3 regions of the Halomonas sp. KM007 genome follow, and region 2 is predicted to be linked to each of the others. Evidence: riboswitches for the same ligand, from Rfam matches in the RefSeq annotation. Region 2 holds a riboswitch; each other region holds the start of a gene.
The links. Region 2 has a riboswitch for thiamine pyrophosphate ahead of RVM27_RS04095 (SLC5/6 family protein). Riboswitches for the same ligand answer to the same signal wherever they lie in the genome.
Positions count from the first base shown of each region.

Region 1: linked by a shared signal. The riboswitch ahead of thiM (hydroxyethylthiazole kinase) and the one ahead of RVM27_RS04095 (SLC5/6 family protein) in region 2 are both predicted to bind thiamine pyrophosphate.
Region 3: linked by a shared signal. The riboswitch ahead of tenA (TenA family protein) and the one ahead of RVM27_RS04095 (SLC5/6 family protein) in region 2 are both predicted to bind thiamine pyrophosphate.

Region 1 is NZ_CP136131.1:1,608,073-1,614,315, forward strand. It holds gene ampC (serine hydrolase family protein) at 1-272, shown strand, start outside; gene RVM27_RS07435 (cupin domain-containing protein) at 413-1,105, shown strand; gene RVM27_RS07440 (DUF6164 family protein) at 1,086-1,451, opposite strand; gene gloA (lactoylglutathione lyase) at 1,453-1,986, opposite strand; gene RVM27_RS07450 (DUF2237 family protein) at 2,193-2,567, shown strand; gene RVM27_RS07455 (hypothetical protein) at 2,688-3,032, shown strand; TPP riboswitch at 3,081-3,172, shown strand; gene thiM (hydroxyethylthiazole kinase) at 3,199-4,008, shown strand; gene thiE (thiamine phosphate synthase) at 3,998-4,612, shown strand; gene RVM27_RS07470 (LysR family transcriptional regulator) at 4,609-5,529, shown strand; gene RVM27_RS07475 (DoxX family protein) at 5,622-6,032, shown strand; gene RVM27_RS07480 (DODA-type extradiol aromatic ring-opening family dioxygenase) at 6,086-6,243, shown strand, end outside.
Region 2 is NZ_CP136131.1:870,817-877,059, forward strand. It holds gene RVM27_RS04090 (GAF domain-containing protein) at 1-584, opposite strand, end outside; gene RVM27_RS04095 (SLC5/6 family protein) at 669-2,042, opposite strand; TPP riboswitch at 2,032-2,135, opposite strand; gene RVM27_RS04100 (carboxymuconolactone decarboxylase family protein) at 2,208-2,795, opposite strand; gene RVM27_RS04105 (hypothetical protein) at 2,972-3,661, shown strand; gene RVM27_RS04110 (CoA-acylating methylmalonate-semialdehyde dehydrogenase) at 3,728-5,224, opposite strand; gene RVM27_RS04115 (TRAP transporter large permease) at 5,553-6,243, opposite strand, start outside.
Region 3 is NZ_CP136131.1:2,935,512-2,941,754, reverse strand. It holds gene RVM27_RS13860 (IS1182 family transposase) at 1-682, shown strand, start outside; gene RVM27_RS13855 (hypothetical protein) at 1,430-2,173, opposite strand; TPP riboswitch at 2,294-2,425, shown strand; gene tenA (TenA family protein) at 2,511-3,179, shown strand; gene thiC (phosphomethylpyrimidine synthase ThiC) at 3,205-5,121, shown strand; gene aztC (zinc ABC transporter substrate-binding protein AztC) at 5,238-6,170, shown strand; gene aztD (zinc metallochaperone AztD) at 6,221-6,243, shown strand, end outside.

The sequences.
Region 1 (6,243 bases), 740 kb from region 2:
ACTACCCGGTGACCCTGGAGACACTGCTGGAAGGCAATTCGCTCGAGATGATTTTAGCGCCCAACCCGGCACATCGCCTCACGCCACCGCAAGCCCCTCGGCAAGCGGCCTACTACAACAAGACGGGCTCAACCAATGGCTTCGGCGGCTATGTGGTCTTCGTGCCCAGCGAGCAGATCGCCATGGTGATGCTGGCAAACCGCAACTACCCCAATCAGGCGCGTATCGAGACGGCTCACCATATTCTCAGTGCGCTGACCGACTCCCCATAATGAAAAAACCGCCGCTTTCGAGCGGCGGTTTGTTTGCAAATGACGAGGTCAAGCATGAGGGAAGATTGCGTTTTGCAGCGCTGATAAAGGAGACTAGCCCCTCTCCCTGCTCATCTCACTCATTGCAAAGAGCCAAGCCCATGCGCCTGAACGCCGATTTTAGCCACTTTGCCTGTATGACGCCGGAGCAGTATCACTGGGTCGCGTCGCCCAGTGCAGGCGTGGAACGTATGATGCTGGACCGTATTGGCGAGGAAGTCGCCCGCGCCACCAGCCTGGTACGTTACGCGCCGCACAGCCAGTTCAGCCATCATACCCATGGCGGCGGTGAAGAGATTCTGGTGCTGGAGGGCGTATTTGCCGACGAACATGGCCGCTACCCTGCGGGCAGCTACCTGCGCAATCCCATTGGCACTGGCCATACGCCCCATATTGGCGAAGAGGGTGCGCTGATTCTGGTGAAGCTGCATCAATTCGATGACAACGACCTGCTGCAGCTGGCCATTCCTGCCCACCGCCTGCCCTGGCAGCCCGACCGGCGGCCAGGCATCGGCTACAAGATGCTGCACACCTACGCGCAGGAGCGGGTCAGCCTGGAACGCTGGGAGCATGAGGTGACCATCGACTACCCTGCGCTACCGGGCGGGCTGGAACTGCTGGTACTGGAAGGCTCGCTCTACGAGGCGGGCAACGAATACCCGCAGGGCAGCTGGTGCCGCTACCCACCTGGGGCCACCCCATCGCTGCGGGCCGGTGAGCACGGCGTCATGATGTACATGAAACGCGGGCACCTGACGGATGCGGTGTGCCAGACTAACGCGCCAGCCCAATGAACGGCAGCAGGGTCAGCAGCGCGATCAGGATCACGGCGACCATCACCAGCGCGATCTGAATCGGCTGCTCCCGTAAACGCCGCCCCCAGGTCGGCGCTTCGTTGCGGGCCAGCGCTTCCTGGTGGGCCTTTCGCACGCTGGCCTGGCGTTCGACCTGGTACTGCGCCAGCAGCGCCTCGGCGTCGTCTCGCTGGGCCGGGTTGCGCAGCCAGATGGCATCGACCCCCAGGCGGAAAAACCCCGCCTGGGTTTCATACACGTCGAAGCCGTGTTCATCCAGCAGTTGGCGCACTTCCATGGCCTCTTCATCGGTCACGTGGCGCAACCGGAACAGCAAATGTGCCATGTTAGCCGCCCAATGCCGCCATGCGATCCGCCTGAATCACTTCGATCCAGTAGCCATCCGCGTCCTTGACGAAAATGACGTCTTTCATCTTGCCCTGGTCGGCACGCTTCACGAAGGTGACATCGTGCTCGTCGAACCAGGCCTGGGCGGCCTCCAGGTCCGGCACGCTGAAGCAGATGTGGCCAAACCCCTGGGGCTCGGCATTGCCGTCGTGGTAGGCAAAGTCCTGCTCGGTTTCGGTGCCCCAGTTGTGGGTCAGTTCCAGCAGGCCCTTCTGGCTGAAAGTCCAGGCGGTGCGAGCGTTCTGGTCCTCCGGCACCTGGTCGTCGGCTTCCACGTTGGCCAGAAAATAGAGCGAGAACTGCATTTCTTCGAAATCCAGCCGCCGCAGCACCTGCATGCCAAATACGCGGGAATAGAACGCCAGCGCGCGCTCCGGGTCCTTGACCCGCAGCATGGTGTGATTCAACCGAAACCCTTGGGTCTGGGGAGCCGCAGGGGCAACACCGGGATGCTGTTCACCTGAAAACGACATGACTTTCTCCTGTTGCTGCGTGATGTATCTGGCAATTGGTGCCCAAGTAGGCACTTTGGTACGTAAATACTTTGACGAAGCCCATACCATGTACAAGGCTTTAGGCTGCTGCTAACGCGAACCCCATCGAATCCGCCGTTACCGCCCCTTGGGTCATGTATGAGGGCGGCGCTGCGATAATTCTAGCCCCTGCCTGAGGAGGCCGCATGTCACGTGATCTCAATGTACTGGGTGAGCCGCTCACCCCCTGCTGTCACTCGCCCAAGACGGGGTTTTATCGTGATGGCTTTTGCCGGGTCGGCACCGACGATGTGGGCATTCATTCGGTATGTGCCATGGTCACCGAGGAGTTCCTGGCGTTTTCCCGCGCGCAGGGCAATGACCTGGTCACCCCGCGCCCCGAGTACGGCTTTCCTGGCCTGCGGCCCGGTGATCGCTGGTGCCTGTGTGCCCACCGTTGGGCAGAAGCCGCAGAGGTCGGTCTGGCCCCGCCGGTGATTCTGTCAGGCACCAATGCACGCACGCTGGACATCATTCCGCTGATCAAACTACAGCAACACGCCCTGGATGCAGTGCACTAGGCCTGCCAGCGCGCGGGGCGCTTCCCCAGGCATTGGTCGTAGTGGATTTTCTATGCAACTCTTCTACACTACTGTCTCTACAGCTGTACATTCAGCGTATCGTTAGCCTGGGAGTGTGTCATGACCGACATTGAAATGACGCTAGATGATCGCCTGACGTTGAAGCAGTTGGCCAACGCGCTACAGAACGGCTTTTCCCCCATCGTGGAGGTCGTCTCGATGGATGGCATCTACAAGGTCCGCTTTCATCATGCCCACGGCGTCTCGGACCTGAGCAATGCACAGGGGCAAGTCAGCACGTTTCTGGGCACCGGAGAAATCCGCGACACCCTCGGGCAACTGGGGCTGACCCACGGCGTATTGACCTGTTCCGACCAGTGTGGCGACGAGATGATCGGCGTCTCGGGCAGCGCCATGACGCCCGATGAAATGCTGACCTACGGCACACGCATCGCGTTTCGCTGATCTTTCCGCACCATTGGCTTTACACATCCCGCCTGGCCGAGGATAGTACGCCTACGACAGGGGCGCCGCGACGCGGCTGAGAAGCACCCTTTGAACCTGAACCGGATAGCACCGGCGTAGGGAGTCGTGGTGCTTCCATTCACCACCTCCCTGCCGGGAGGAAGTCATGACCCTACCCAGCCCACGCGAGACGCTGCTCGCGCTGCGTGACCAGACCCCGCTGGTTCACTGCATCACCAACTACGTTGCCATGAACAGTACCGCCAACCTGCTGCTGGCCGCCGGGGCCTCCCCCGCCATGCTGCATGCCCAGGAAGAAGTGGCGGAATTTACCGCCATCGCGGGAGCGCTCTCGATCAACATCGGTACGCTCTCTACCCCTTGGGCCGAAGCCATGCAGCTGGCCGCCCAATCAGCCCAGGCCCACGCGGTGCCCTGGGTGCTGGACCCGGTTGCCGTGGGCGCTACGCGGCTGCGCCAGCAAACCTGCCTGTCTCTGCTGGCTTACCAGCCCAGTGTGATTCGTGCCAATGCCTCGGAAATCATGGCGCTGAGCGGCCTTGCCCACCAGGGCCGGGGCGTGGATGCCACGGTCAGCACCGACGATGCCACCCAAGCGGCCATCACCCTGGCGCGTCGGTATCACTGTGTCGTCGCCATGACCGGGGCCACCGATATCGTCACCGATGGCCAGTCGCTGTATCGTTTGACCGGCGGCCACCCGCTGATGCCACGGGTAACCACCCTGGGCTGCGGGCTCAGCGCGCTGGTCGCCGGTTTCGTGGCGGCCAACCGTCACGCCCCGCTGGCCGCCACGCTCGGCGCCCTGACCTACTTTAATCTGGCAGGCAGCCACGCCGGGCAGCAGGCCGAAGGGCCGGGCAGTTTCTATGTGGCGCTGCTGGATACCCTGTACTCGCTCACGGCAGATGACCTGCCTGCACTACCTCACTCGGAGACCCTACATGTCGGTTGATCTTACGCTCTACCTGGTCACGGATGCTCAGCTATGCGCCTCCACGGGCCTGGAACGTACCGTGGAAGCCGCCGTGGCAGGAGGCGTCACGCTGGTCCAGCTACGCGACAAGCAGGCCAGCGACGAGGCCATGATTGCCCAGGCCAAGCGTCTCAAGGAAGTGCTGGCAGGTAGCGGAGTGCCGCTGATCATCAATGACCGGCTGAACGTGGCGCACGCCAGCGGTGCCGACGGCTTGCACGTTGGCCAGAGCGATACGGACGTGATGCAGGCCCGCCAGGTACTGGGCGAGCAGGCGATCATCGGGCTCTCCATCAATACTCTGGAACAGTTGCAGCGTGCCCCCGTGGCGCTGCTGGATTACGTGGGGCTGGGGCCTGTGTTTGCCACCGGGAGCAAGCAGGACCACGCGCAGCCCATCGGTTTTACCGGGCTGGCCCAACTGGCCAGTGCCTGTCCGCTGCCCAGCGTGGCCATCGGTGGCTTGAAAGCCGAGCACGCCGCCCAGGTGAAAGCCGCCGGTGCCCACGGGCTCGCGGTGATCTCGGCCATTTGCGGCCATCCTGACCCACGTCAGGCGGCCCAGGCGTTCTTCAGGTCATGACCCAGTTCGACCAGCTGACAGCCTTCGTCAAGGTGGCCGAGTTGGGCAGTTACACGCGGGCGGCGGAGGCCCTGGACCTCTCGCGCACCTTGCTATCGCGCCGGGTCATGGCGCTCGAGGAATCGCTGGGCGCGCGGCTGATACAGCGCACCACCCGGCGGCTGCACCTGACGGAAGCAGGCGAGCGCTATCTGGCCCGCGCACAGGCGATCCTGCTGGCTCTGGAGGAGGCTGCCAATGAAGTGGGTAGCGGCCTTCAAAGCGTGAGCGGACGACTGCGCATCAACGGGCCCATGAGCTTTGGCACTCGCTACCTGGCTCCCGAGGTGGCTCGCTTCATGCGGGATCATCCCCACCTGGAGGTGCGCCTGGACCTCAATGACCGCCGTGTAGACCTGCTCGAAGAGGGATACGACCTGGCCATTCGCATTGGCAGCCTGCCGGATTCCAGCCTGGTGGCCAAGCGCCTGGCACGCTGCCAGATGGTGTTCTGCGCCTCTCCTGACTACCTGGCACAGCACGGCACTCCCACCCGCCTGGAGGCGCTGGCCGACCATCGTTGCCTACGCTATCGCAGCGGCCAGAACAGCGGCGACTGGCGCGTGGGGCAGCAGTGGTTGAGTGTCGACGGACCGCTGGAGAGCAATAACGGCGATATGCTGACCCATGCCGCGGAAGCCGGGCTAGGTATCGCCCATCAGCCCAGCTTCCTGGTGACCGAAAGCATCGCCCAGGGCCGCCTGGTGCCGCTATTGCAGGAGATACCTCCCACGTACCTGGACATCCACGCGCTCTATCCTGCCCGGCAGTTTTTGCCTGCCAAAGTGGCACGCCTGATCGACCAGTTGACGGTTGCCTGGGGCGACCCACCCGCCTGGGAGAAGGCGCTGGGATTGTCGCGCCCAGCGCAACAGTGAAGTGCCAAAAGCAGGGATTATCCAGACAGGCAGTCGTCGTAAAGTGGCGTCATCGCATCCAGAGGGGATGCCGACGACCACGAGAGAACACCATGACGACGACACTGACGACTCAAGCATCACACCTGCATGCCACTGCCCTGCTGCGCATCAGCCTGGGTATCATGACCCTGGCCCACGGGCTGTTGAAAGTATTCGTGTTCACCCTGCCTGGAACGGTCGGCTATTTTGAGTCGCTGGGCCTGCCAGGCTTTCTGGCCTACCTGACCATTGCGGCGGAAGTCGGCGGAGGCCTGGCCCTGCTGCTGGGTATCTATACGCGCTGGGTCAGCCTGGCCCTGGTACCGGTTTTGCTGGGAGCCGCCTGGGTACATATCGGTAACGGCTGGCTCTTTTCCAACCCGGGCGGCGGCTGGGAATTCCCGGTATTCTGGGCCATTGCACTGGTCGTGCAAGCCGGCCTTGGCAGCGGCAGCCTGGTCGTTGCACGCCGCTTCGCGTGAGCCACTGGCCTGCTGGCGTCCCTACGCTGGCAGGCCACACATCGAGGTGCCTTATGTTACCTAGCCTGTTTATCTCTCACGGCTCGCCCATGCTGGCGCTGACCCCCACGCCCGCTCACCAGTTCCTGCGTGAGCTGGGCCAGACGCTTCGCCCCAAGGCCATCGTCGTGGTCTCAGCCCACTGGGAAACGCCGGAGCTGCTCATCAGTCA
Region 2 (6,243 bases):
AGCTCGCGGGTACGCCGCTCTATCTGCTGTTCCAGGCTGTTGTGCAGCGCGGTGAGGTCACGTTTGAAACTGGCATTACGCTTCTCTTCCTGTATCAAGCGCTCGCGCAAATGAATTTCACCGGACACCACATCGGCCAGGTCTTGCAACGCAGTGAACTCCTGGGGGCTCAGTTCGCGAGGGCGCGAATCCATGGCACACAGGGAGCCCAATACCAGACCTTGGGTGGTTTTCAGAGGGATTCCGGCATAAAAGCGTATGCCGTCGGGTTTGATGACATAAGGGTTGCTGGCGAAGCGCGGATCCTGAAGCGCATCGTTGACGACCAGCGGCGCTTCCGCCAGCACGGTATAGGCACAGAACGCCACGTCGCGCGGCGTTTCCGAAAGTTCCAGCCCAACCTGAGACTTGAACCACTGGCGGTCGGTATCCACCAGCGTGACGGTAGATTGAGGGACCCCCAGCAGGACCGTCACCAACCGAGTGACTCGATCGAATACCGGCTCATTGGGGGTGTCCAACAACGCCAGCTCTTGCAAGGCGGCAATACGCAGCGCTTCATTCGATGGCAACAGGTGGCTCATGGTCGTTACACCTAATGTCGTTAACACCCCCTGAACATCATAACGTGAAACTTGTGAGCCTGCCTAACGCCTTGATTTTTTTTGTCACCGCTTACCCACAGGAGTGCTCCAGGCCACGATGACGCTGACCAGACTAGAGAGCAGCAGCGCTCCCAGGAAGGGCCCGAGGGTGGGAATACTGCCAGGAAACGTGGCAGCCATGATGCCCGCCATCAAGGAGCCTTGACCCAGCCAGCCCGGCAATACCGCCCCCACCAGGCCCGCTACACCACCACTGATGGCCGCCAGTGGCGTCATGCGCTGCCACAGGCCCAGCAGCACTGGCACCACGATGGCCGCACACAGCAAATCGGCAATCAGGAACAGTCTCAGTACCGAAAGCCCCTGCAAGGCGATGAGAATCACCGGTACCATCAGCAGTACCGTGATCCAGCGTGCCTTGTTCAAGGCATGTGGCTGCTCTCCCGTTGCCCACAGCGACGCAATGCCGTTTTGCAACGTATCCACGCTGGAGGTCACCAGCGTCACGGCCAGCACCAGGGCCGGTAGCGTGATCCAGACAGGAGCCTCTGCCAACAGGGCAAAAAAGGGCATCGGCGGCTCGCCGAGGTTCACACCGCTCAGCGCTGCCATCATGCCGACTCCACCGATGACCATGACCACGGCCACCGTCATGCCGCCTCCCAGCCATGCCCCACGGCCAAGACTGGCGCTATCCTGAGCCGCCCACAGCCGCTGCCAATAGCCCTGATGGAACAGGTTGGCTGCGGTCACGGCAATGATCAGTGTCAATGCCACGCTCAGCGAAGCTCCCATGGGCAAGGCCGGCAACGCCACGTCATTGGGCATGGCAGGCAAGCGCCATAACGTTACGCCCGCCACGGCACATAGCAGGATCAACAGTAGCCAAGCCTGCCAGCGGTCGGTGGCCAAACTGGCTCGCAGGCCACCCAGAACAGTATAGACGAGGGTCGTCAGCGCTACGCCAATGATGACCCAGGCAGGTGGAACATCTGACAGTAGCGCGGTAATGGCACCGATGGCCGTCAGTTCAGCCGCCAGGAAACACCCCATGTACGCCACGGAGGCCAGCGTGACACAGTGGCGGACCCCTTTCCCGTAACACACCTCGGCGAACTCGGCGATACTGCGCCCGCCTGGCAGCGCCCGACGTATTCTGGGCCCGTAGAGCCCCAGCACCAGAAAGGGCAGCGCCGACCCCAAGGCATAGCCCAACAGAGCCACCGGCCCCACGAACGCGCCGATTTCAGGAGGCGCGAAGAGAATCCAGGCCCCCATCCCCGACGCCAGAAAAGAGAGCCCCAGGGTGGTTGCCGTCTGTGAGTTGCGCGCCGTGACATAGTCATCCAGCGAGCCTCCCCCAAAACGTGCCCGAAGGCCTAAAAAAGCAAAGCAGCACAGCGCTGCGCCCAGCACAGCAGACGTCAGGTACGGCATGTCGCGCTTCCTCCGCCGGTATTAACCGGATCAGGTTCCAGGGTCTGCGTGACGCGCATTCTCAGCCCGTAATGGGCTCCCCTGGCGACAGTGAATGAATGAAGGCGGTATCTTCACTGAAAGGGGAACCCTGGTAAAGCGTTACAATGCGTCCTGAACCATGGCCTAGGCTGGTTTCGGCACGCGCCCCATGAGATAGAACTCTGGATTAGGAGGGGTTCCCGCCAGGGTGACCAAACGATTCGACATGCCAAAAAAGGCGGCGATGGCACCGATGTCCCAGCAGTCTTCCAGGGTAAAGTCCACTTCCGCCAACCGGGTTTGCCACTGCGGCGTCAACTCCCCCAGCTCGATGGCGCTGTGCAGCGCAAAATCGAGCATGCGCAGGTGGCGCTCGCTCAGCCCCGCTGTGTGGTGGTTGATGGCCACGTTGTCGGCCAGCAGAGGGTCTTTGCTGTAGATGCGTACCAGCGCGCCATGCGCCACGACGCAGTATAGGCAGCGATTGCGAGCGCTGGTGGCGACCACGATCATTTCCTTTTCTGCCTTGGTCAAGGTGTCGGATTCCCGCTCCATCAATGCATCGTGGTAGGCAAAGAAAGCGCGAAATTCCGCTGGGCGATGCGCCAGCATGAGAAACACATTGGGCACGAACCCGGCTTTTTCCTGCACCGCCAACATGGCCTTGCGAATGTCGTCAGGCAGGTCGTCCAGGCTCTCGGGGATATTAAATCGGCTTAATGACGCAGACATGTTTACCTCTTTCTTGTTATGTTGATGACCGTCATCTTCAATACGTCTTTATGGTTAACAAAATGCTAACTCTTTAGGCTTTCATTACACCTTGAGGCTCGCCATACTCTTGCTGAGCATATTTCACAAGAGCCGTCAGCGTTGAGCCAAGCGGCGTCTGGAACAGGGAAACCACCATGTCTTATTCTGAAGCAAGAGAGCACACGCCAGGGCGTTTGCATGCATTGTTCGCGGACCCCTACCGTGCGTTCGAAAACGATACGGATGAGCGTCAGTTGCATATCCGCATCATGCTTCATACTTTGCTGGCTCGCCCTATCGCTCATGGTCAAATCACGTTACGGGTGATTCACGGTTGGGAGAACGGCGGCTTCGAGCCAGAAGACCTGCAACATGCTGATTTCCACCTGAACAGTTTGGCAGATTTCCATGCCGCTGCTGCGCGTTTTGCAGCGGCCAATCGACAGAACGCGCCGCTACCTGCCGATGGCAGTACCATCCTGGCAGCGCCGCTGGCCGACGCCATTGCAGGTGCCGAAGCCGAAGGCCTGACCCTGAACGAGGATATCCGCGAAACGCCTGCTCGCTGGCCAGCGTTCGAAGGGGGGCTGGCGCTTTACACGCTGTTCAAGATGTATCATCGCCTGGTCTATGGCGAAGACGATACTTACCGCTGCTCTCAGTGCGAAACGCCCCACGGGCTGCGCGAAATCCATGAGTTCCATCTCGAAGAGGGCGAATTTGCCCTGCTGGCCCCGCTGAACGATGAGCCGGATGCTCCCTACCTTCTGGTGCTGCATGAAAGCCAACTTGAGCCTATCGAGCAGCTCCTGCGCGACAGCCTGCCACTGTTCGAGCCCGTTTGAATAGCAGAAATCTTCTTCCATCGGGAAGAAGACTTCTGACGTGTCACCCACTCTTCAAGCGGATTTCTACAGAGCGATCGTGCTATTGATCCCGCTGGAGACGTTCTCGGGCTCGAACCAGCGCGCGGTCACCGTCTTGGTTTGTGTCCAGAACGCGATGGCCTGCTTGCCGTTGGGGCCCAAATCCCCCAGTTTGGAAGCCCGAGAGCCGGTGAAGCTGAAATAAGCTACCGGCACCGGAATCGGCACGTTGATACCGATCTGACCAACGTCGATATCGGTTTCGAATCGGCGTGCCACCCAGCCCGAGTTGGTAAAAATCGACGTGCCATTGCCGTTCGGGTTGGCGTTGATGAAGTCGATGGCGTCGTCCAGGGTCTCGACCCCCACTACGCATAGCACCGGACCGAATATTTCTTCCCGGTAGATGGTCATCTCCGGCGTGACGTTGGCAAACAGGGTCGGCCCCACGAAGTTGCCCTCCGGGTACCCTTCTACCGTGTAGCCCCGGCCATCCACCAGCAACGTTGCCCCCTCTTTTTCACCGGCGGTGATCAAGCGCTCGACACGCTCCTTGGCCTGAGGAGACACCAGCGGCCCCAGGTCGGCATCCCGCTGGGTACCAGGGCCCACCTTCATGCTGCGGGCACCCGCCTCGATATCGCTCAGCCACTGCTGTGCCCTGCCTACCAGTACCACCACCGAATTGGCCATGCAGCGCTGCCCCGCCGCCCCGAAAGCCGACCCCAAAAGGCTGTCGATGGCCTGACTACGGTTGGCATCCGGCATCACCACGCAGTGGTTCTTGGCCCCCATCATGGACTGCATGCGCTTACCGGCAGCCGCCGCACGGCCATACAGCAGCGACCCCACATGGGTAGAGCCAATGAACGACAGCGCCTTGATGTCCTGGTGGTCGGCAATCTGGTTGGCGACCTCGGGCCCGCCATGCACCACGTTGAGCACGCCCGCCGGAATACCCGCCTCATGGGCCAGCTCCACCAGCCGCATGGTCGAGCTGGGGTCCTGCTCGGAAGGCTTCAGAACGAACGTATTGCCCGTGGCAATGGCCAGCGGAAACATAAAGCAAGGCAGCATGATGGGGAAGTTGAACGCAGTGATCCCGGCGCCCACGCCCAGCGGCTGATGCATGGTATACACATCGACCTCATTGGCCGCGTTTTCGGCTAATTCACCCAGTTGCAGAGACGTAATCGAACAGGCGTGCTCGACCACTTCCAGGCCGCGGCCTACTTCGCCTTCTGCGTCAGGCAGCGTCTTGCCATGCTCTTCGGTGATCAGCGCGGCAAGCTCTGCGGTGTGCTCGCGAATCAAGGCCTGAAGCTTCAGCATGATGCGCATGCGTTTGCCCAGTGGTACCTTGCGCCACTCCTTGAACGCGGTTTTGGCACTGGCAATGGCACGCTCTACCTCGTCAGGGGTACAGAAAGGCACGCGGGCCACGACCTGCTGGGTCGCCGGATTGACGACGTCGCGCCACTCCTGGCTTTGCGACTCGACCGGCTGACCATCGATATACATGGGAATCTGGCGAACGGACATACCGACGTTCCTCGTGGTTGTGTTTGTTATGGGTTTGAATAAGGAGCCACTAGGGTATATCAGCAAGTTGACGTAAACGTCAATTAGCCACTCGATAAAGCTAAATTCACGGCCATGGGGAAATAGCCTTTCCCTACGGGAAGCAGCCTCGCTATGCTGACAAAGCCCCTTCACCCCCCGGCCAGCCCCGCCTGATTGGCGCCGATGCCTCCCACGCCTGGCTGGCCGTGTGGACACCCGATTGGGGCTGGCTAGCCCTGGCCCCCACCAACGGTACGCTGGCCGGTGAACAGCACCCGGTGCTGGTAGTCGGCGGCACGCCAGCAAGTCAGCGCTGAATCAGGCCATTGGTCAGCCACGGCAGCCAGGCCAGCAGCACCAGTGTGAACAGCGTGGCCAGCAGGAAAGGCAGCAAGGCGCGGAAAATTTTCAGCGGCGGCGCGCCGGTCATGGAGGAGGCGATGAACAGCCCCGCTCCCACTGGCGGGGTCAGTAGCCCCATCACCAGCGTCAGGCACACCACCACGCCAAACTGATATGGGCTGATCGCAAACTGACTCTGCGCAATGGGCATCAGAATGGGGACCACCAGGATCAGTGCAGCAATGCCATCGATGATCATGCCCACCAGCAGCAGCGCCGCAATCACCAGCAGCAGGAACACGAAAGAGTCACTGGTCAGCGCAGCAATCCACGCGGCGGCCATCTGCGGCAAGCGCTCATACACCACCACCCAGCCAAACACCCCGGCGGCGGCAATCAGCATGATCACCAGCCCTGCATTCATGGCCGTACGTGCCAACACCTGCGGGAGCTGCGCCAGGCGCAGATCGCCATACACCCAGCGCCCCATCAGCAGGGCCGCCAGCGATGCCAGGGCAGCCGACTCCGTGGGCGTCGCAATGCCCAGCAGAATGCCGCCAATGATGATCACCGGAATCAGCAGCGCGGGCAGCCCCCAGAGCGCGTCGTGAAGCGCCTGCTGGCGGCTGGGCCACTCCCCCTTGGGGTACTGCTGG
Region 3 (6,243 bases), 1.6 Mb from region 2:
ACCCAAGATCCCACGCGAGCTTCTGCTGGATGCCGGCTATTTTGATGATGGCGTTATTAACGCGACACTGGCGCGTGATGTCAGCCTGCTTTGCCCGCCCAGGCCCAGTACCACTGACAAAGCGAAGGGCCTGTATCATAAAAACCTATTCACTTACGATGCCGAACAGGATGTTTACTACTGTCCAGCGGGGCAGCGGCTTCAGCGCATCAGTCATATAAACGCGTCGGTACGCTCGCGTGAGCAAACGGTTTATGCCTGCAATGCCTGCGAGGGCTGTCCGCAACGGATTGCTTGTACCCGTTCGGTCCGGGGGCGCCGAATCAAACATTACCCGGAGGACGAAGCACGCCTGGCATTGCAACAAATCATGACCCACCCGGGAGCCCAAGCGGTCTTCCGGCAGCGAAAGGCCATGGTCGAGCCAGTGTTTTCAGCGCTACGTCAGCAACAGGGACTGTCTCGCTTCCGGCGCCGTGGGCTGGCGGGTGTCAAACGCGAGTTTTCCTTGCATGCCCTGGCTTACAACTTGGCTCGCGCTGTAGCGCTGAGCCTTTGTCATCATCTCTGGGAGTGGTTGTGGGGATGCCTGGGATTACCTTACCTAGCAACAAAGAAAAAGATCGCGCCTCCCAGGGCGTGCGTGATGATGTCGTCCAGCCATCGACATCGTTGTGTATAGGTTTAGTTTTGAGTCGTTAGGAGATTTGCGACAACCTCTGAACGGCGGGGCTTGTCGCGCACTGGGTCAGAAGTCCATTGGGTTAGTGAAGGGCAGTTATGCTTCCATGAAGCCCGTGTGTTCGATCAAGCTAACGCCTAGCGTCTCCCCACTTTTCCACAGGTGGTGCTGTAACTGCCTGAATAGCGTTGAAAATTTCAGTGCTATCAACGAGATCGGGGCTTTCCCGCCGGTATCATGTTGTTACCCCTAACACCATGAACCAAAAGGAAAACCCCGATGCTTCAAGATGCCAAAGACCGCGCCAAATGGAAAGCTCGCCTGATCGACTGGTGTGACGACCTGTCGGATCACCTCGCTCGACCCGTCGTGAAGCTGGCGGCAGAAACGCTCTTTGGCATCCTGGCCAGCGGTAGTTTGCGCCAGGCCGAGATCGCCCGCGCCTTGAAGGAACCCTGTCGGCTACACCACACGCAGAAGCGGTTGTCGCGCATGCTGTCCCGGCACAGCGAGCTTGCCTGGGCCGCGGAGCAACTGCAGCTCCAGCGGATCACGCCCTATATCACCGATGACATGGTGCTGGCCATCGATCCGGGCGACCTGAACCGGGATGGTGCCCCGACCAGTGAATACCGAACCCGCGTTCGCGACGGTGATACCGGCGAGATCGTCGGCGGTTATCCGCTGATCAGCGTGGTGGCACGCGACCTGAAGCGGGGCACCACCTGGCCACTGCTCACGCGGCTGCTATCGCCGGCTCGCGGCGGCTACCGCAGTGAAAACACCGATATCCTGAGCGTGATGGATACCGTGCAGCGCCATGTGGAGGGCCGGCCACTGTGGGTCATCGATCGTGGCGGCGATCGAGGGCGGCTGTGGGATGCCTGGCTGCGCGCCGAGCGTCATGTGCTGGTCCGGGCCGCCAATCAGCGCTTCTGGCAGTGGCGAGATACCGCCAAGACGTCGCAGCAGATTGCCCGAGATCTGCCACTGAAGCACCGCGGCCATTTGCGCCGTGGGCAGCATATCCCGGTGCGGTTCGGCATCACCAAGGTCACACTGCGGGAGCATCCGGAGACGCCGCTGTGGATGATCGTTGTCGATCATGAGAAGTCGGAGCGCCTGGTGCTGGTGACGACGCGCCCGGTGCGTGGTCGCCGCCAAGGCGAGCGGATGATTCAGGCTTACCTGGATCGCTGGGCCTGCGAGGAGGGGTACCGGTTCACCAAGCAGGGGTTCGACCTGGAGGGTGTCCAGGCGCGCCGTTTCACGACGCTGCAGAACCTGGTGGCGCTGGCCAGCCTGGCCTGGGCACTGCTTGCGGCCTATCAGGACCGAGCGCCGGAGTTGGTGCGGCACGCGCAACGTCAGAAGCGACACCGCCGGCTGATATTCCCGTTCTATAGCCTGCAGCGGGGCTGGCAACGTCTGTTTGCTCAGGGCCGAAGTGTTTTCTACCCCTTTGGAGAAGAGCGCCAGGCGCCGAGGCACGAATACCAGACTTGTTCACCTCCTCAGGAGGACTATGCCGATGACACGCCGGAAAATGGGGAGACCCTAGAAGCTAACGCCCCTTGCATCTCCCCCTCTCGCCTCCTACACTGCGCTGAATACTGCTTGACGGGGTGCCGGTGGAACCGGCTGAGATCGCTATACGGCTGGCTGCTACAGCAAGTCGTCACGGCGGGGCCCGTTGAACCTGATCCGGCTAGTACCGGCGTAGGAATCAAGCGGTGGTTGGGGTGCGCCGTGTTCACCTGATACCTTGCCCCAACTCACTCTCCCTACGCCCGTGCGCCGGTTCGCTGTACCACCGGAGGCATCCAATATGGGCTACCGCTTTACCGATCTCACCACCGCTTGCCAGAACGATTGGCGCGCCTACATCGAGCACGATTTCGTGCGCCAACTGGGCAATGCCACGCTGCCTGAGGCGTCGTTTCGCCACTACTTGAAGCAGGATTACCTGTTCTTGATCCACTTCGCCCGCGCCTACGCGCTGGCCGCCTACAAAAGCCCCACCCTGGCGGATCTGCGCCAGGCCCACGAGGGCCTGAAAGCCATCGTGGATGTGGAGCTGGGCCTGCACGTGGGCTTTTGCCAAGAGTGGGGCATCAGCGAACAGGAGCTTGCCGAACTCCCCGAAGCCCGCGCCACGCTGGCCTACACCCGCTATGTGCTGGATACCGGCAATCGCGGCGACCTGCTCGATTTGCACGTGGCGCTGGCCCCGTGCCTGGTGGGCTACGGCGAAATCGCCAACTGGCTGAACGCGCAGCCCTCTACGCTGCGCGGCGCGCAAAACCCCTTCGATGCCTGGATCGCCATGTACGAAAGCGAGGAGTTCCAGGCCGCCATGCAGGCGGAGCTTGCGTGGCTCGATGTCCGCCTGGCGGACGTCACCCCTGCCCGTTTTGCTGAGCTGAGCAAGATCTTCCGCGATGCCACCCGCCTGGAAATCGACTTCTGGCAGATGGGTTTAGACCTTTCTGAATAACCTCCTACAACATAGAGCAACCGTCATGACCAAGACCGTCAAAAGCAAAACCGCCCACTTTTTAGCCGAAACCGCCCAGGTCGATGCCGCCGCCGTGGCCCCACTGCCCGGCTCGCGCAAGGTGTACGTGGAAGGCTCACGGCCGGATATTCGCGTGCCGTTTCGGGAAATCACCCTCTCGCCCACCAAAACCAGCGGCGTGGATGAGCAGAACCCGCCGCTGTTGGTGTACGACACTTCCGGCCCCTACACCGACCCCAACGCCCGCATCGATTTGCGCCAGGGCCTGCCAGAGCTGCGCCGGGCCTGGATCGAAGAGCGCAACGACACCGAGTTTTTGGATGGCCCTACCAGCCAGTACGGCCAGCGCCGCGCCAACGACCCCACCCTTGCCCAGCTGCGCTTTGATTTGACCCGCACACCCCGCCGCGCGAAAGCGGGCAAGAACGTGACCCAGCTGCACTACGCCCGCCAGGGCATCATCACGCCGGAAATGGAGTTCATCGCCCTGCGTGAAAACCAGCGCCGCCAGGCGTTGGGTACGGCAGAGGTAGAGCGCATTCTGGGCCATCAGCATGCAGGCCAGAGCTTTGGCGCCAGCTTGCCCAAGGAGATCACGCCGGAGTTCGTGCGCGATGAGGTGGCCCGTGGCCGGGCGATCATTCCCAACAACATCAACCACCCGGAAAGCGAGCCGATGATCATTGGCCGCAACTTCCTGGTGAAGATCAACGGCAACCTGGGCAACTCGGCGGTCACCTCTTCCATCGAAGAGGAAGTGGACAAGATGACCTGGGGCATCCGCTGGGGTGCGGATACCATCATGGATCTCTCCACCGGCCAGAACATCCATGAAACCCGCGAGTGGATCATCCGCAACTCGCCGGTGCCGATTGGCACGGTGCCCATCTATCAGGCGCTGGAGAAGGTCAACGGCATTGCCGAAAACCTCACCTGGGAGATCTTCCGCGATACGCTGATCGAGCAGGCGGAACAGGGGGTGGATTACTTCACTATCCACGCCGGGGTACTGCTGCGTTACGTGCCGCTCACCGCCAACCGCGTCACCGGTATCGTCAGCCGTGGCGGTTCCATCATGGCGAAGTGGTGCCTGTATCACCATCAGGAGAGCTTCCTGTACACCCACTTCGAGGAGATCTGCGAGATCTGCAAGCAGTACGATGTGGCGTTCTCGCTGGGCGACGGCCTGCGCCCCGGCTCCATTGCCGATGCCAACGACGAAGCGCAAATGGCGGAGCTGAAAACCCTGGGCGAACTCACCCATATTGCCTGGAAGCACGACGTGCAGGTGATGATCGAAGGCCCCGGCCACGTGCCCATGCACCTGGTGAAAGAGAACATGGACAAGCAGCTGGAGTACTGCGACGAAGCGCCCTTCTATACCCTCGGCCCGCTGGTGACGGATATCGCCCCCGGCTACGACCACATTACCTCTGGCATTGGGGCGGCGATGATTGGCTGGTTTGGTTGCGCCATGCTCTGCTACGTGACGCCGAAAGAGCACCTGGGCCTGCCCAACAAGGATGACGTGAAAACCGGCATCATCACCTACAAGATTGCCGCCCACGCAGCGGATTTGGCCAAGGGCCACCCCGCGTCGCAGCGGCGCGATAACGCGCTCTCCAAGGCGCGCTTCGAGTTCCGCTGGGAAGACCAGTTCAACCTGGGCCTGGACCCGGACACCGCCCGGGAATTCCACGATGAAACCCTGCCGAAGGATTCCGCCAAGGTGGCCCACTTCTGCTCCATGTGCGGGCCGAAGTTCTGCTCGATGAAGATCAGCCAGGAAGTGCGCGACACCTATCGCGACCGCACCCCGGAAAACGCCAGCGAAAGCGACGCCGAGGCGGTGAAGCGCGGCATGCAGGAGCAGGCGGAGAAGTTCCGCCGGGAAGGCAGCGAGCTATACCAGGAGGTGTGACCGCTCTCCCCCCGCCTGCGGGCGGGGGGAGCAACCCACTGGATGTTCGGTCTCTTTGATGTTCGGCCCCTTTATTGTTATGTTATAACATATATACTCAATCAAGGAGCCTCACCGTGGGTCTGTTGAAACGCGTACCTCCTCTGCTGGCGGCAGGCATGTTGGCGCTGGGCAGCCTGAACGCCATGGCCGATGAGCCCACCCTGAACGTGGTGGCCTCGTTCTCGATCATCGAAGACCTGGCCCGCCAGGTCGGTGGTGAACGCATCGCGCTGACCAGCATCGTGGGCGCCAACGACGACGCCCACGTTTACGAGCCCACCCCCGCCGACGTTCGCCAGGTGGCGCAGGCAGACGTGGTGCTCATCAATGGCCTGATGTTCGAGGGCTTTCTTACCCGCCTGATCGAGGCCAGCGGTACCGAAGCCAGCGTGGTCACCGTCTCGGAGCACGCGGTGCATCTCGAAGACCCCATGGGCGGGCACTACCACTTTTATGGCGACCGGGCGGTGTTCCATGAAGCGCCCTACGACCCCCACGCGTGGCAGTCGGTGCCCAATGCCAGGGCGTATGTCGTGCGCATTGCCGACGCCTTCTGCGAGGCGGACCCGGAAGGCTGTGACGCCTACCGCACCAACCAGCAGCGCTACGCACAGGAACTGGAAGCGCTGGAGCAGGCAATCCATGAGCGCATCGCCAGGATTCCCGAATCCCGACGCACCGTGGTGGTGGCTCACCATGCCTTTCGCTACTTCGAAGAGGCCTACGGCGTGCGCTTTCTGGCCCCGCAGGGGGTCTCCACCGAGTCCGAAGCCACGGCCGCCCATGTGGCGAAGCTGATCGATGCCATCGAGCAGCAGAGCGCCGTGGCGGTATTTGCCGAGAATATTTCCAACCCTCGGCTGGTCGAGCAAATCGCTCAGGAGGCCGGCCTGTCGCTCAGCGGCACCCTCTACTCGGACGCGCTGTCGCGGGAGGATGGCCCGGCGGCCAGCTACCTCGACATGATGCGCCATAACGTCGACACCCTGGTGACGGCGCTGCAGTAGCCACTCAGGTGATTAACCACGCCCCTTCTGGGCTCAAGGAGAGAGAAACGATGACCCCGATGTTTGTAGGCAA